4 regions of the Rouxiella sp. T17 genome follow, and region 4 is predicted to be linked to each of the others. Evidence: predicted binding sites of a transcription regulator. Region 4 holds the regulator's gene; each other region holds the start of a gene.
What was found. Region 4 encodes PurR, which represses purine synthesis genes. Its sites were predicted from a motif close to CANGCAAACGTTTGCNTG; they were not measured.
Positions count from the first base shown of each region.

Region 1 (4,007 bases), on a different contig from region 4:
CGCCATATCCGGCAGCGTAATGTCGCGATCGGCTATCGGCGTGATTTTTTCCAGCGTTCGACCCAAATCATAGCCGAACAGGCCAAGCGCGCCGCCCTGAAACGGCAACGCTGAATTAGCGGCGGCGTGCAGGCCGCTGTTTTCCAACTCGCGCTGTAATAAATGAAAAGCATCGCCGCCGAGAATTTCACTTTCGCCAGTCTGCCGCCATATTTCAGTTTCATCTCCGCGCGTGGTTAGCGTAATGCGCGGCTCGGCGACCAGAATATCGAATCGATTATGCGCATGCTGGGCCGATCCCGAATGCAGCAGCATCGCCCAGGGCTGGGCGGCCAACGGCGCAAAGCGCGTCAGCAGGGCGTCGGAGTGATAAGGTAATGAATGAAATTCGGGCATTTGAGCGGCTGGCATGATGCGAATAAATTCCTGGCCTGACCTGGCGTATAAGTGAAAACAGGGTTTCTCTGAAGGGTCGATCCTAGCATAAATTTATCTGGGTAGGTCATCGGCAGAAAGAGGGGTATAATGCTCGGCTACGTCAGAAACATGAACTCTCAGACAGACCATCACAGACAGGAACAATCTTATGCTCACCGGAATGCCTTCACTTTCACATAAAGAGCAGCAAGAGGCCGCCGATCGCATTCATGAATTGATGCAGGAAGGCATGAGCAGCGGTCAGGCGATCGCGACCGTTGCCGCAGAAATTCGTGAAACCCACAAGGGTGACCGCGTGACGGTTATCTTTGATGATGAAGACGACGAATAACTTTTCCATCATCAAAATTTGGTCATTAAAAAAGCCGTTGGGCGATTTAAAACGCGCAACGGCTTAAGCATTATTTAGTGAAAAAGTTGGCGAATAAAACAGTATTTAGCGATTAAACAGTATTCAGCGAATAAAAAATTTAACCTTTCACCACGATGGCCGCTGCCGCTTTGATTGCCGTTTCAACGGCCTGCTCGACAGTCTCGCCGATTGACAGCGCGACGCCTAAACGACGCTTGCCGCTGATTTCAGGCTTACCAAACAAACGCACCTGATTTGAACCCACCAGCGCGTGCTCGAGGCCGCTAAAGCTGACATTATTGCTGGTCAGTTCCGGCAGAATAACGGCAGACGCAGACGGGCCAAACTGGCGAATAGTGCCGATTGGCAGACCCAAAAACGCACGGACGTGCAGCGCAAACTCTGATAAATCCTGAGAAATCAAGGTCACCATGCCGGTATCGTGCGGGCGCGGAGAAACTTCGCTGAATACTACGTCGTCACCGCAAACAAACAGCTCCACGCCAAATAAGCCGTGGCCGCCCAGTGCTTCAACCACTTTGCTGGCGATCTCTTTCGCACGGCTCAACGCCAGAATGCTCATCTGCTGTGGCTGCCACGATTCACGATAGTCGCCATCTTCCTGACGATGGCCGATTGGCGCGCAGAAATGAATCCCGTCGATTGCGCTGATGGTCAGCAAAGTTATTTCGAAATCAAACTTAACCAAGCCTTCAACAATCACGCGACCGCCGCCCGCACGACCGCCGAGCTGCGCATAATCCCACGCGGCTTGCAGCGTCTCTTCGCTACGGATCAGGCTCTGACCTTTACCTGAAGAACTCATTACCGGCTTGATAATGCACGGATAACCAATTTCCTGCACCGCCAGCTTGAAGTTGGCTTCGTCGTCGGCAAAACGATAGGTAGAAGTCGGCAGGCTCAGGGTTTCAGCGGCCAAACGACGAATGCCTTCGCGGTTCATGGTCAGACGGGTCGCTTCGGCGCAAGGCACCACGTTGTGACCCTGTTTTTCCAGCTCGACCAGCATGCTGGTGGCGATCGCTTCGATTTCGGGCACGATAAAGTCAGGGCGTTCGCTTTCGATAAGCTGCTTGAGCGCGTCGCCATCGAGCATGTTGATCACGTGGCTGCGATGGGCAACCTGCATCGCGGGCGCATCGGCATAGCGATCGACGGCGATCACTTCCAGACCCAGACGTTGGCACTCAATCGCCACTTCTTTGCCCAGTTCGCCGGAGCCTAATAACATGACGCGGGTTGCGTCGGTACGCAGTGCAGTTCCAAGAGTTAACATAGCGGGATACCTGGTTCTTTGTCAGTGAAGCTGAGGTGGATAGTAAAGGTTTAAAAAGCCTGTCGGCGGCATAATTCTTACGCTAAAGCGTGATTATGCAGGCGCCCTGAAAACAATTGGCGGCATTATATAGGAAAATTACCGGCTACGAAAACGTTTGCGCGGCGAGGCCCGGATTTGCGCGCCGCCGCCGAATGTGCGTTAATAGCCGGGCATTCGCGATTAAGCCGAGTGTTTTTATTTTTATAGTATGTTTTCTAGTAATGAAGAGTTAAGGATAGATAATGAGCAAGTTAACTGGTCAGGTAAAATGGTTCAACGAAAGCAAAGGCTTCGGTTTCATCACGCCTGCTGATGGTTCTAAAGACGTTTTCGTACATTTTTCTGCAATCAACAGCGATGGCTTCAAAACTCTGGCTGAAGGTCAGAACGTTGAGTTCACCATCCAGGACAGCCCACGCGGCCCGTCTGCTGCCAACGTCATCGCGCTGTAATCAGTTTTCTGGCTTATTAAGTCAGAACTCATAAAGTTGATCACGTTTTCCTAAAACCCGCCACGCTGCGGGTTTTTTTGTGCCGCTCCATTTTTTTCTCCCCTCAATAAACAGCGCTAAGGCGTTATTTTGCCTTCTCTGTTATTATTCTGTTTATTACATGGCGCCGAGAGTCTTGCGCCGCTTCGTTTTATTCGCCTTACATAAGAGTTATCGCCTTGAGCACGCATTCTTTTTCTACCCTGACTTTGCCATCTGAACAACTTGCCAACCTCGAAGAGCTGGGTTACGCCCAAATGACGCCGATTCAGGAAGCCGCGCTGCCTGCTATCCTGCTTGGGCAAGACGTCCGCGCCAAGGCTAAAACCGGCAGCGGCAAAACGGCTGCCTTTGGTATCGGCCTCCTCGATAAAATCGCCGTGAGCGAGTTTGTTTGCCAGGCGCTGGTGCTGTGTCCGACGCGCGAACTGGCGGATCAGGTCAGTAAAGAGCTGCGTCGTCTGGCGCGCTTCACCCAAAACATCAAGATTTTGACCCTGTGCGGCGGCCAACCTATTTCGCCACAGCTCGACTCGCTGGTGCGTCAGCCGCACATCGTGGTCGGCACGCCGGGTCGTATTCAGGAACACCTGCGCAAGGGCACGCTGAAGCTTGATAGCCTGAAAGTGCTGGTGCTCGACGAAGCCGATCGCATGCTGGACATGGGCTTTAGCGAAGATATCGAAGACGTGGTGAGCTACACGCCGCCGTCGCGCCAGACGCTGCTGTTTTCCGCGACCTATCCGCAAGGCATTGATCGCATTAGCAACAAGTTCCAGCGTCAGCCGTTAAACGTTGAAATCGAAGGCGAAGAAGATGTCGCCGACATCGAACAAATCTTTATCGAAGCCGATCGCCACAGCCGTTTGTCGCTGCTGGCCGCCGTGCTTTATCAGCATCAGCCGACCTCCTGCGTGGTGTTCTGCAATACCAAGCGCGACTGTCAGGAAATCGCCGATACGCTGGCGAGCAAAGGCATCAGCGTTTTGGCGCTGAACGGTGATTTAGAGCAGCGCGATCGCGACCGCGTGTTGGTGCGCTTCTCCAACGGCAGCTGCCGCGTGCTGGTGGCTACCGACGTCGCCGCCCGTGGTCTGGACATCAAACAGCTTGGTTTGGTGATTAACTACGAGCTGTCGTTTGACCCAGAAGTCCACGTTCACCGCGTTGGCCGTACGGGCCGTGCAGGCACCAGCGGGTTAGCCGTCAGCCTGGTTACGCCGCAGGAGATGACCCGCGTTCACGCGCTCGAAGATTACACCAATAAAAAGTTCAAATGGCAGCCTGCGTCGCAAAGCCTCTCTGCACCGGCCGTAACGCTGGAGCCAGAAATGCTGACGCTGTGCATCGACGGTGGCCGTAAAGCCAAAATCCGTCCGGGCGATAT
Region 1 is NZ_JAWUEA010000040.1:182,047-186,053, forward strand. It holds gene pabB (aminodeoxychorismate synthase component 1) at 1-411, opposite strand, end outside; gene SC206_RS18635 (YoaH family protein) at 587-769, shown strand; gene purT (formate-dependent phosphoribosylglycinamide formyltransferase) at 909-2,087, opposite strand; gene cspE (transcription antiterminator/RNA stability regulator CspE) at 2,372-2,581, shown strand; gene dbpA (ATP-dependent RNA helicase DbpA) at 2,800-4,007, shown strand, end outside.
Region 1: the regulator PurR is predicted to act here: its motif matches at 2,234-2,251, upstream of purT (formate-dependent phosphoribosylglycinamide formyltransferase).

Region 2 (4,007 bases), on a different contig from region 4:
AGACGGCCATCTTTCGGGTTAACGGAGAACTGAACGTTGGAACCGCCCGTCTCTACGCCAATCTCACGCAGCACCGCCAACGAGGCGTTACGCATGATTTGATACTCTTTGTCGGTCAGCGTCTGGGCAGGTGCAACCGTGATGGAGTCACCGGTGTGAATGCCCATAGCGTCGAAGTTTTCGATAGAACAGACGATGATGCAGTTGTCGTTTTTATCACGCACCACTTCCATCTCGTACTCTTTCCAACCGATCAGCGACTCGTCAATCAGCAGCTCTTTGGTTGGCGAGAGGTCCAGACCGCGAGTACAGATCTCTTCGAACTCTTCGTGGTTGTAGGCGATACCGCCGCCCGTTCCGCCCATGGTAAAGGAAGGACGGATGATGCACGGGAAGCCGACGTCAGCCGCGATAGCCAGCGCTTCTTCCATATTGTGTGCGATACCGGAACGCGCGGTGCCCAAACCGATTTTCTTCATCGCGATGTCAAAACGACGGCGGTCTTCTGCCTTGTCGATGGCATCGGCGGTGGCGCCAATCATGGTCACGCCGAATTCGGCAAGCACGCCCTGACGCTCAAGCTCCAGCGCACAGTTCAGTGCAGTCTGGCCGCCCATGGTTGGCAGCACGGCGTCTGGACGCTCTTTTTCGATGATCTTGCGCACGACTTCCCAGTGGATCGGCTCGATGTAAGTCGCATCGGCCATTTCCGGGTCGGTCATGATAGTCGCCGGGTTGGAGTTCACCAGAATGACGCGATAACCTTCTTCGCGCAGCGCTTTACACGCCTGGGCACCCGAGTAGTCAAACTCACAGGCCTGTCCGATAACGATCGGACCTGCGCCCAGAATCAGAATGCTTTTTATGTCTGTACGTTTTGGCATTATCTGCTCCTGTTAATTATTTCGCGCTGTTACGGTAAGCTTCGATCAGTTCAATGAAGTGATCGAACAGAGGGGCTGCATCGTGCGGGCCTGGGCTGGCTTCAGGGTGACCCTGGAAGCAGAAGGCCGGCTTGGTGGTGTGATGCAAACCTTGCAACGTACCGTCGAACAGAGATTTGTGAGTCGTGCGTAACGTGGCGGGCAGCGTCGCTTCGTCTACCGCAAAACCGTGGTTCTGCGCGGTGATCATCACGGTATTGTTATCGAGATTTTTAACCGGATGGTTGCCGCCGTGGTGACCAAACTTCATCTTGGACGTTTTCGCCCCGCAGGCCAACGCCAGCAGCTGGTGACCCAGACAGATACCGAAAATCGGGATCTCGGTGGTCAGGAAGGTTTTAATCGCGTCAATCGCGTAATCGCACGGCTCAGGGTCGCCCGGGCCGTTGGACAGGAAAATGCCGTCCGGATTGAGCTTTAACACCTCTTCGGCAGAGGTTTTTGCCGGTACAACTGTCAGGCGACAACCGCGATCCACCAGCATGCGCAGGATATTACGCTTCACGCCGTAATCGTACGCCACCACGTGGAAAGGCAGTTCTTCCGCTTTTTTAGCTTCAGGCAGGTCGCCTTCCAGCGTCCAGCTGCCCTGTTGCCAGCTGTAAGATTCCTGCGTAGAGACTTCTTTCGCTAAATCCATCCCTTTCAGGCCCGGGAAAGCTTTGGCTTTCTCCAGCGCCAGCGCCGCGTCGACAGAGTCACCGGCAATAATACAGCCGTTCTGCGCGCCCTTTTCGTTCAGCAGGCGAGTCAGCTTACGCGTGTCGATATCTGCAATGCCGACAATGTTCAGGCGTTTCAGGTAATCAGACAGATTCTCTTCATTACGGTAGTTGCTGGCAATAAGAGGGAGATCGCGGATAACCAGGCCTTGGGCGTGTACTGCAGAGGATTCTTCATCAGCGGCGTTGGTGCCGACATTGCCGATATGAGGATAAGTAAGGGTGACTATCTGACGGGAATAGGAGGGATCAGTGAGGATTTCTTGATAACCGGTCATCGACGTATTGAAGACCACTTCCCCCACTGCCGTTCCTTCTGCCCCGATGGCACGACCGTGGAATTGGGTTCCGTCTTCCAGAACCAATAGCGCTGACTTTATCAAAGCATCCTCCAAGAATAATCAATCATTATATTTGCATATTAATTCAGATCCTGTGACCTAATCAATGCAAAAATTGCACTCAGAGCGGTTATTTTTTCTGGCTCAAAGCCAATTTTTGGCAAATTGCGCGCATTCTAATGATGAGCGCTGAATTTGTCTACCAAAAGCGCCATTATTTTACGGTTTTTTGCTGAACTCAACGAAATGAGCCATTAATAGCGATAAAAGGATAGGATAAGTGGGCATAGTAAACGTTTGCGAAGGGGATTGTCTGAAAAAATGCTTATTTCGTTAACTTTGCTTGAAGCAGAGGAAATTGACCGAACACAAAATAGCCAATACGGTAAAACCTAGCCACCAAACTGGGTAAAATAGCGCTTAAAACTAAAAACAGACGTAAAACCTCTATTTGATCGATAAAAGATAAATAAAAAGAAGGGCAATAAAATAATTGCCCTTTTATCAAAGCGTTATGATTAAAACAACCACATCACAGTTGTCGATAAATATTATAAATCTTCTAGGCCAAGCACGTCTTTCATATCAAAGAGGCCGTTTTTCTTGGCTGACACCCACTTTCCGGCACGAACCGCGCCATTGGCGAAGGTCATGCGGCTGGAAGCCTTGTGAGTAATCTCGACGCGCTCGCCGATATCTGCAAACATCGCGGTGTGTTCGCCCACAATATCGCCTGCGCGAATCGTGGCAAAACCAATGCTCATCGGGTCGCGTTCGCCAGTGTGGCCTTCGCGCGCGTAGACGGCGCAGTCTTTGAGGTCGCGACCTAACGCGCCCGCGATTGCTTCGCCCATCGCCAATGCCGTGCCGGATGGCGCATCGACTTTATGACGGTGGTGCGCTTCAACGATTTCAATGTCAGTGTAATCGCCCATGACTTTAGCGGCTTTTTCCAACAGCTTGAGCACGACATTCACGCCGACGCTAAAGTTGGCCGAGAAAACCACCGGAATTTGGGTCGCTGCCTGTTGAATGGCGGCTTTACCTGCATCATCGAAGCCTGTAGTGCCGATAATAATGCCTTTTGCATTATTGAGGCAGAAATCCAAATGTTCCAGCGTGCCTTCAGGGCGAGTGAAGTCGATCAGAATATCGAAATCATTGGCCACCGTTTGCAGGTCGTCGCTGACTTTAACGTTCAGCACGCCTACGCCGGCCAGTTCACCGGCGTCGGTGCCGACCAGTGAAGATCCTTTGCGCTCAAGTGCCGCGCCTAACACTACGCCATCGGCCTGCTGAACGGCCTGAATTAGCTGGCGGCCCATGCGCCCGCCGGAACCGGCAATCGCCATGCGGATATCAGCTTTGCTCATAATTTCTCTCTTTATTAATGTATGCTGCCGTGAAACAGAAGCAGGTTAACGAGCCTGCCCCATCGCGGCTAGTGAAATTGCCTCATAATTAGAAAATTATGATAGAGGCGCGCTAGCATCAGTAAAATCTATTTCGCTATGCCGCGATAATGTCGGACTTTACCCCGCTTCGACAAGACAAATCGTTGTAACCGCTCAATAAACACCCAATTTATAGCAAATGAATAATCATGCAGTGAAATGACTGATTATGCTTTCCCTTTCAAGATGTTTCTCCGCCTCTCAATCGGTGTCTGTTTTTAGCAATGTTATAAATAATTCATATTTCGTTATTGGATTTTGCCAAAAGGTTATGTTAATAAATAGCCAGCTAATTTTATCCCACTAAATTATTGCAAAGTGACTTATTATTCTGCTTTCTAATAATCACGTTCGGACAATCTCCTAGCTCGGCTATTTATATTAAAAATAACATTATAAACAGACGCTTAACGATACTGATCGCCATTAGAAGCGGCAGATTATGTTATGCGTTTATCACCTATTCACCCCTTCAAACAGGGAAATACGGATGCCAGCAAAGTATTGGCACCTGGAGATGTAATGAAATTTAAAATGAACAGGGTT
Region 2 is NZ_JAWUEA010000038.1:179,276-183,282, forward strand. It holds gene carB (carbamoyl-phosphate synthase large subunit) at 1-884, opposite strand, end outside; gene carA (glutamine-hydrolyzing carbamoyl-phosphate synthase small subunit) at 901-2,049, opposite strand; gene dapB (4-hydroxy-tetrahydrodipicolinate reductase) at 2,559-3,380, opposite strand; gene SC206_RS17220 (porin) at 3,984-4,007, shown strand, end outside.
Region 2: the regulator PurR is predicted to act here: its motif matches at 2,294-2,311, upstream of carA (glutamine-hydrolyzing carbamoyl-phosphate synthase small subunit).

Region 3 (4,007 bases), on a different contig from region 4:
AAATGACCGGACCCCCATCAAGCTCCTGAGTGACAAAATGCACGGAAGTGCCGTGTTCGGCATCCTGATTGTCGATGGCTTTCTGATGAGTGTGCAATCCGGGATATTTTGGCAGCAGGGAAGGGTGGATATTGATCATTCGGCCTGCGTATCGCGCAACGAATTCGTCGCTGAGAATGCGCATATAACCGGCGAGAACCACTAGATCGGGCTGGTAAGCATCGATTTCATCGGCAAGGGCGGCGTCAAATGCCACGCGATCGGCATAGGATTTCGGGTCAAGCGCGTGAGCGGGAATGCCCGCAGACTGCGCGCGTTCAAGACCGTAGGCCGACGCTTTATTACTGAAAACGGCAGAGAGAGTCGCATTGATACGTCCCTGCTCACAAGCATCGATAATCGCCTGCAAGTTGCTTCCCGCACCAGAAACTAAAACCACAATCCTTTTCATTTTACCTTCGCTCTTGACGCTAAACTACAACGCCAATACGTGATGTAGAGGCGTTGTAGAGCACAACATTACTTGATGATGACGCGTTCTTCGGAATCGGAGGCTTTGATGCTACCGATAACCCAGGCTTGCTCGCCGTTGTCGTTGAGCAGGGTAATAGCCTGATCCGCCAGTTCTGCAGGCAGGGCAATCAGCATGCCCACGCCGCAGTTGAACGTGCGGTACATTTCGTGGCTGCTCACGTTGCCGTTCTGCTGCAACCAACCGAACACGTCAGGCCATTTCCAGCTTGATTCGTCGATGATTGCCTGGGTGTTGTCCGGCAGTACGCGCGGAATGTTTTCCCAGAAGCCGCCGCCGGTCAGGTGGCAGATAGCGTGAACGTCTACGTTTTCAATCAGTTTAAGGATTGATTTTACGTAGATTTTGGTTGGCTCGAGCAGGTGATCGGCCAGCGGTTTGCCTGCCAGATCGGTCGTCAGCGGGTCGGCCTTGCTGACTTCAAGAATTTTGCGAACCAGAGAGTAGCCGTTTGAGTGCGGGCCACTTGACGCCAGCGCGACCAGAACGTCGCCGTCCTGTACTTTGCTGCCATCAATGATTTCTGATTTCTCTACTACGCCGACGCAGAAACCTGCCACGTCGTAGTCATCGCCGTGGTACATGCCCGGCATTTCTGCGGTTTCACCACCGACCAGTGCACAGCCAGACTGCTTGCAGCCTTCAGCGATACCGGTGATGACGCTGGCTGCGGTGTCCACATCCAGTTTGCCCGTCGCGTAATAATCGAGGAAGAACAGCGGCTCAGCGCCCTGTACTACCAGATCGTTGACACACATGGCGACCAAATCGATACCAATGGTATCGTGGCGTTTTAAATCCATTGCCAGACGCAGCTTGGTGCCAACGCCGTCGGTTCCCGAAACCAGCACGGGTTCACGATATTTTTGCGGCAGCGCGCACAGGGCACCAAAACCACCCAGTCCGCCCATGACTTCTGGACGACGAGTCTGTTTTACTACACCTTTGATGCGGTCTACCAATGCGTTACCTGCATCGATGTCCACACCTGCGTCTTTATAGCTGAGAGAGGTCTTATCGGTCACTGCGGAATCCCCACGACGTATGCGTTTTGTGGCTACTGTTGAAAACTGGAAGCTTGAAGCGCGCTAATTCTAACAGCGCAGGCAAACGTTTGCGAGAGGTCTCGTTATGTTTCTCTATCTATACTCAAATTACCCTGATGTCAGCCGTTCGCGACAGGAAGTGCGAATCCATTGATCCGTATCAGGCTAATGGCGCTAGCGTTGCTTATAAAAGAGGTTATAATCACGCGATTTTTTTGGTCGGTAGCCTTTGGAGAAAGAAAAAATGAAGATCGTTGAAGTGAAACACCCGCTGGTAAAACACAAGTTGGGACTGATGCGTGAAAACGATATCAGCACTAAACGCTTTCGCGAACTCGCTTCCGAGGTAGGCAGTTTACTGACTTACGAAGCCACCGCAGACCTTGAGACCGAAACGGTCACCATCGAAGGTTGGAACGGTCCGGTTGAAGTCGATCAGATTAAAGGCAAGAAAATTACCGTGGTGCCTATTTTGCGTGCCGGTCTGGGCATGATGGAAGGCGTGCTGGAGCACGTGCCGAGCGCGCGTATCAGCGTGGTGGGCGTTTACCGTGATGAAGAAACTCTGCAACCGGTGCCTTACTTCCAGAAGCTGGCCTCTAATATAGAAGAGCGCATGGCGCTGGTGGTTGACCCGATGCTGGCGACCGGCGGCTCAATGATTGCCACCATCGACCTGCTGAAAAAAGCGGGCTGCCAGAGCATTAAGGTGCTGGTGCTGGTTGCCGCGCCGGAAGGCCTTGCCGCGCTAGAAGCCGCGCACCCTGATATCGAGTTGTACACCGCCTCTGTCGATCAGGGATTAAATGACAAGGGGTACATTATTCCTGGTCTCGGCGATGCCGGTGATAAAATATTTGGTACTAAATAAACAGTAAGCAGCCGGCTCTCATGAGTCGGCTTTTTTTTACTCGTCAAACTTCGAGCCGACTCCGGTCGAATTAATTAAAGAATTACAGACTCACTATTTTCCAGAGGATCAGTCGATGACCCGTCGTGTTATTGGGGTGAGCGAGCGCCCGCCGCTCTTGCAAACCATTCCCCTCAGTTTCCAGCATCTGTTTGCCATGTTCGGCGCAACGGTGCTGGTGCCTATTCTGTTTAAAATCAATCCGGCGACGGTGCTGCTGTTCAACGGCATCGGCACCTTGCTCTATCTGTTTGTCTGTAAAGGCAAGATTCCGGCTTATCTGGGTTCGAGCTTTGCCTTTATATCGCCGGTGCTGCTGCTGTTGCCGATGGGCTATGAGGCGGCGCTGGGCGGCTTTATCGTCTGCGGACTGCTGTTTTGTCTGGTGGCGTTGATTGTTAAAAAGGCCGGAATTGGCTGGATTAACGTGATGTTTCCGCCGGCGGCGATGGGCGCGATTGTCGCGGTTATCGGCCTTGAGCTGGCGGGCGTGGCGGCCAATATGGCGGGCCTGCTGCCTGCGGATGGTGTTGCAGCTGACAGCACGACCGTGACGATTTCAGTGGTGACGCTGGCCGTTACCGTGCTGGGTTCGGTGCTGTTCCGCGGTTTTCTGGCGATCATCCCGATTTTGATTGGCGTGCTGGTGGGTTACGCGCTGGCCTATTTCATGGGCGTGGTTGACGTTTCGGCCATCGAAAACGCCCACTGGTTTGCGCTTCCAACCTTTTATACGCCGCGCTTCGAGTGGGTCGCCATTCTGACCATTCTTCCGGCCGCACTGGTGGTCATTGCCGAGCACGTGGGCCATTTGGTGGTGACCGCGAATATCGTCAAGAAAGACCTTCTGCGCGACCCGGGTTTGCATCGCTCGATGCTGGCCAACGGGCTTTCGACCATGCTCTCCGGTTTCTTCGGCTCGACGCCAAACACCACGTACGGCGAAAATATCGGCGTAATGGCGATAACCAAGGTTTACAGCACCTGGGTTATCGGCGGCGCGGCGATTCTCGCGATTCTGCTGTCGTGCGTTGGCAAGCTGGCGGCGGCGATTCAGGCCGTGCCCGTGCCGGTGATGGGCGGCGTGTCGCTATTACTTTACGGGGTGATCGGCGCGTCCGGTATTCGCGTGCTGATTGAGTCGAAAGTCGATTACAACAAGCCGAAGAACCTGATTTTGACCTCGATCATTCTGATTATCGGCGTGAGCGGCGCGAAGGTGCACATCGGTGCGGCCGAGCTGAAAGGCATGGCGCTAGCGACCGTGGTGGGCGTATTCCTGAGTCTGCTGTTTAAATTAATTGATGTTTATCGCGGCGAAGAAGAGATTATCGACGTGCCGGACGAGCGTGATCCGCCGTCAGTCTGATCCTTGCCGATCGTCGAAAAAGGCGGGCAGAGTGCGCTTTGCCCGCTGACTCGGCGGATTAACAGGCGTTTAGCGCGTCGAAAGTTCAACTCTTCGCGGATCCTATGATAGAATTCCACGATTAATTATTTGTCCTGACATTTGTCTGAT
Region 3 is NZ_JAWUEA010000030.1:124,761-128,767, forward strand. It holds gene purN (phosphoribosylglycinamide formyltransferase) at 1-451, opposite strand, end outside; gene purM (phosphoribosylformylglycinamidine cyclo-ligase) at 520-1,557, opposite strand; gene upp (uracil phosphoribosyltransferase) at 1,823-2,449, shown strand; gene uraA (uracil permease) at 2,565-3,857, shown strand.
Region 3: the regulator PurR is predicted to act here: its motif matches at 1,636-1,653, upstream of purM (phosphoribosylformylglycinamidine cyclo-ligase).

Region 4 (4,007 bases):
CCAAATACCGGTTTCGATTGCAGTGGTCTGGTCTATTACGCGTATAAAGATTTAATGCGTATCAAGATGCCACGTACCGCCAACGAGATGTACCATTTACGCGACGCAGCCCCTATTGCTCGCGGTGAGCTTGAATCCGGAGATTTAGTCTTCTTCCGTATTTCCAAGCGCGGCGCAGCGGACCACGTAGGCGTTTATGTCGGTAACGGCAAATTTATTCAGTCGCCACGTACTGGTGAAGACATCAAAATCAGTTATCTGGCCGATAACTACTGGCAAGACCATTATGTTGGTGCTCGCCGAGTGATGACGCCAAAAACGATTCGTTAAATAATGATTTCTCGCTTAACACCTGTGAATAGCATTTAACGAATGGTTTACCCCGAATCGCCTTCCAGCCCTAACAGGCAATATGGCTAAAGCGGGCGCAGAAAGAAAATAGACAAGGGCGATTTCTTTAATAGGAAATCGCCCTTTTCACTTTTAGCGCCGCCTGCTTTGGTTTTATTGCGCAACAAAACTCTTAAATAGGCCAATTTGCGCATCAAGTTAAAGGGAAAGCACAAATTTGGCTTTCCCTTTATAACGATATAAGAGAAAATTAGCGGTTACCACGCTGTGTGCCCGGTCTTAGCTGTCCGACGCTTCTTTCAGGCCTTCCTGAAACTCCCCAACGATTCGACTGCCTAAAATGATTTGAGCAGTGGAATGCACGCAGGCAAACGATTAACAAAAAACTAACGTGCTGAAAAGGGTTAGTTCAGGAGTGATTTTTACATGGCCACGATCAAAGATGTCGCTAAGCGCGCTGGTGTTTCGACTACAACCGTGTCGCACGTCATCAATAAAACCCGTTTCGTCGCCGAAGAAACCAAAGCCGCTGTCCGCGCTGCCATTAAAGATCTGCACTATTCGCCGAGTGCCGTCGCGCGCAGCCTGAAGGTTAACAACACCAAGACTATCGGCCTGCTGGCAACCTCAAGCGAGGCGCCCTACTTTGCCGAAGTGATTGAAGCGGTTGAAAATAGCTGCTTTGCCAAGGGTTACACCCTGATTTTGTGCAACTCGCACAATGATTTTGAAAAGCAAAAAGCCTATTTGCAGATGCTGGCGCAAAAACGCGTCGATGGCCTGCTGGTCATGTGCGCAGAATATCCTGCCGAGCTGCTGGCGATGCTCGAAGAGTATCGTTCGATTCCCATGGTTGTCATGGATTGGGGCGAGGCGAAAAACGATTTTACCGACTCGATTATTGATAACGCCTTTGAAGGCGGTTATCTGGCGGGCCGTTATTTGATCGAACGCGGTCACCGCGACATTGGCGCTATTCCGGGCCAGCTTAATCGCAACACCGGCGGCGGTCGTTATCGCGGATTTTTAAAAGCCATGAACGAAGCCAACATTGCCGTGCGCGATGAATGGGTCGTTCAGGGCGATTTCGAGCCAGAGTCCGGTTATCAGGCGATGCAAAAGATCTTGAATCAGAAGCAGCGGCCGACGGCGATTTTCTGTGGTGGTGACGTTATGGCAATGGGCGCGATTTGCGCCGCCGACGAAATGGGCCTGCGCGTTCCACAGGACATTTCGGTGATTGGCTATGACAACGTGCGCAACGCGCGTTATTTCTCACCGGCGTTAACCACCGTCCACCAGCCGAAAGAGCGACTGGGCGAAATGGCTTTCACCATGTTGCTCGACAGAATCATCAGCAAACGCGAGATTCAGCAGACCATTGAAGTGAAACCGAAGCTGGTAGAAAGACGCTCTGTGGTCGATGGTCCGTTTATCGACTATCGTCGTTAAAAGTTATTTATCAGATTAACCCCCTAAACGCCTACCTTGTAGGCGTTTTTTTTATTTAAAGCCTTTTTATACGGAACAGCCTACCGCAACCACTCTTTATTTAACGTCTCGCTGTCGCCCAAATAATTGAGCAGCCAATCCAGTGCCGGAGAGTGATTGCGCTGATCCCACGTCAGGCAACACGGGCTTTCCGGAAAACCACTGGCTAAATCGAGCACCGCCAGCTGCTGTTTTGCAATCCACGTTTCCACCATGTGAACGGGCAGCATGCCGACACACAGCCCTTCACACAGGCAATCGATGGCACAGGTCCAGTCCGGCACCACTAAACGGCGCTGGTTATCGAGTGTCCAGGTGTCGCGCTTAGGCAGATTTCTTGAAGTATCTTCAATACACAGCGCAGGATAAGGGCGAAGCGCGTCATCGTTAAGCGCCAGCTTAAGCTGTGCCAACGGATGTTCGGCGCTGACTACACAATGCCACGGCAAGGTGCCCATATCTCGGAAGCTAAAACGCCCGCCCACCGGCACCGCGCTGGTCGCGCCAATCGCCACGTCGGCGCGATCGTCGGCCAGCGCGTCCCACACGCCGTTAAAAACTTCGCCCTGAATGAGCAGCTCCGTATCGGGAAAGGCGCGGTAAAAATCCACCACCAGCTGGCGCACGCGCGCCGGTTTAACGATGCGATCCACCGCCACGCGCAGCTGTCCGCTCCAGCCGTTGGCAATCTGCTGACACTGACGCCGGGTTGAGAGCATTTTTTTGATAAGCACCCGCGCTTCTTCAACGAAAAGCCGCCCTGAAGGGGTTAATTCCACGTCGCGATGCCGCCTTTCGAACAGCGGCACCGCCAGCCATTCTTCAAGCTGGCGCACCTGATAACTGATCGCCGAGGGCACGCGATTCAGCTCTTGAGCCGCCGCGGTAAAGCTGCCGTTCCGCGCGACGGCGTCGACGACTTCCAGTGAATATTCTGACCACATAACCGGTTCCTCGCGACGCCTGAAAAGGCCGCCCTCTGCTTTCAAAATTTTTGAATCGATGGTGCAAATATTAGCGTTTCACAACCGCCGCGCCAAGCAGATAAACTGCGCGCTCTTAACTTTTCGCTTTTAGCACATTCACTCCCAAATTCTGTCCCTACAACAGTTTTGGCTACGTTTACGCATTACAAGAGAACATCATGAAACCTTCATTTGGATTTTTACTTTATTTGGCGGGTCTGAGCATGCTCGGATTTTTGGCCACCGACATGTATCTGCCGGCCTTCGGTTATATGCAAGAAAGCCTTGATGCCTCGCCCGGCGCAATTAGCTCGAGCCTGAGCGTTTTTCTAGCGGGTTTTGCGGCCGCGCAGCTGATTTGGGGGCCATTGTCAGACAAGTTTGGTCGGAAACCTATCCTGCTGGCGGGTTTGGGGCTGTTTACCTTCGGCTGTCTCGGCATGATTTGGGTGCAAAGCACCGAGCTGCTGCTGGCGCTGCGTTTCGTGCAGGCCGTGGGCGTTTGTGCGGCGGCGGTAAGCTGGCAGGCGCTGGTGGTTGACCGCTATTCCGCGCAGGTTGCCAAACGCACTTTTGCCAGCATCATGCCGCTGGTCGCGCTTTCCCCCGCGCTTGCCCCACTGGTCGGTGCCTGGGTTTTGAATCACTTTAACTGGCGCGTGATTTTCGCCCTGCTGTTAGTTCTGGGCGCGTTGCTGCTGTTCTTCACGCTGACCTTAAAAGAAACGCGTAAAGCAAGCGGGCAAAAAAATTCATCACAAAGTGGGATCGGCAGCATGTTAGCCTCGCCGGTCTATAGCGGTAACGTATTGATTTACGCCGCCAGCTCGGCGGGTTTCTTTGCCTGGCTGACCGGCTCACCCTTTATTCTGGGTGAAATGGGCTATGGCGCATCGGCCATTGGTTTAAGCTATGTGCCTCAAACGATTGCATTTTTACTCGGCGGTTATGGATGTCGCGCGCTTATCGGCAAAATTGATGGCGCTCGCCTGCTGCCTTGGCTATTAGTGGGCTATGCGGTCAGCGTTATTTCATTATTCCTGATTGCCACACTCACCACGGCGCCATTATTAGCCTTGCTGATTCCGTTCTGCTTTATGGCTTTCATGAACGGTGCCTGTTATCCGATTGTGGTGGCGAACGCATTGATGCCCTTCCCGGCAAATACCGGCAAGGCTGCCGCGCTGCAAAATACTCTGC
Region 4 is NZ_JAWUEA010000041.1:4,704-8,710, reverse strand. It holds gene SC206_RS19330 (C40 family peptidase) at 1-330, shown strand, start outside; gene purR (HTH-type transcriptional repressor PurR) at 778-1,803, shown strand; gene punR (DNA-binding transcriptional activator PunR) at 1,884-2,786, opposite strand; gene punC (purine nucleoside transporter PunC) at 2,987-4,007, shown strand, end outside.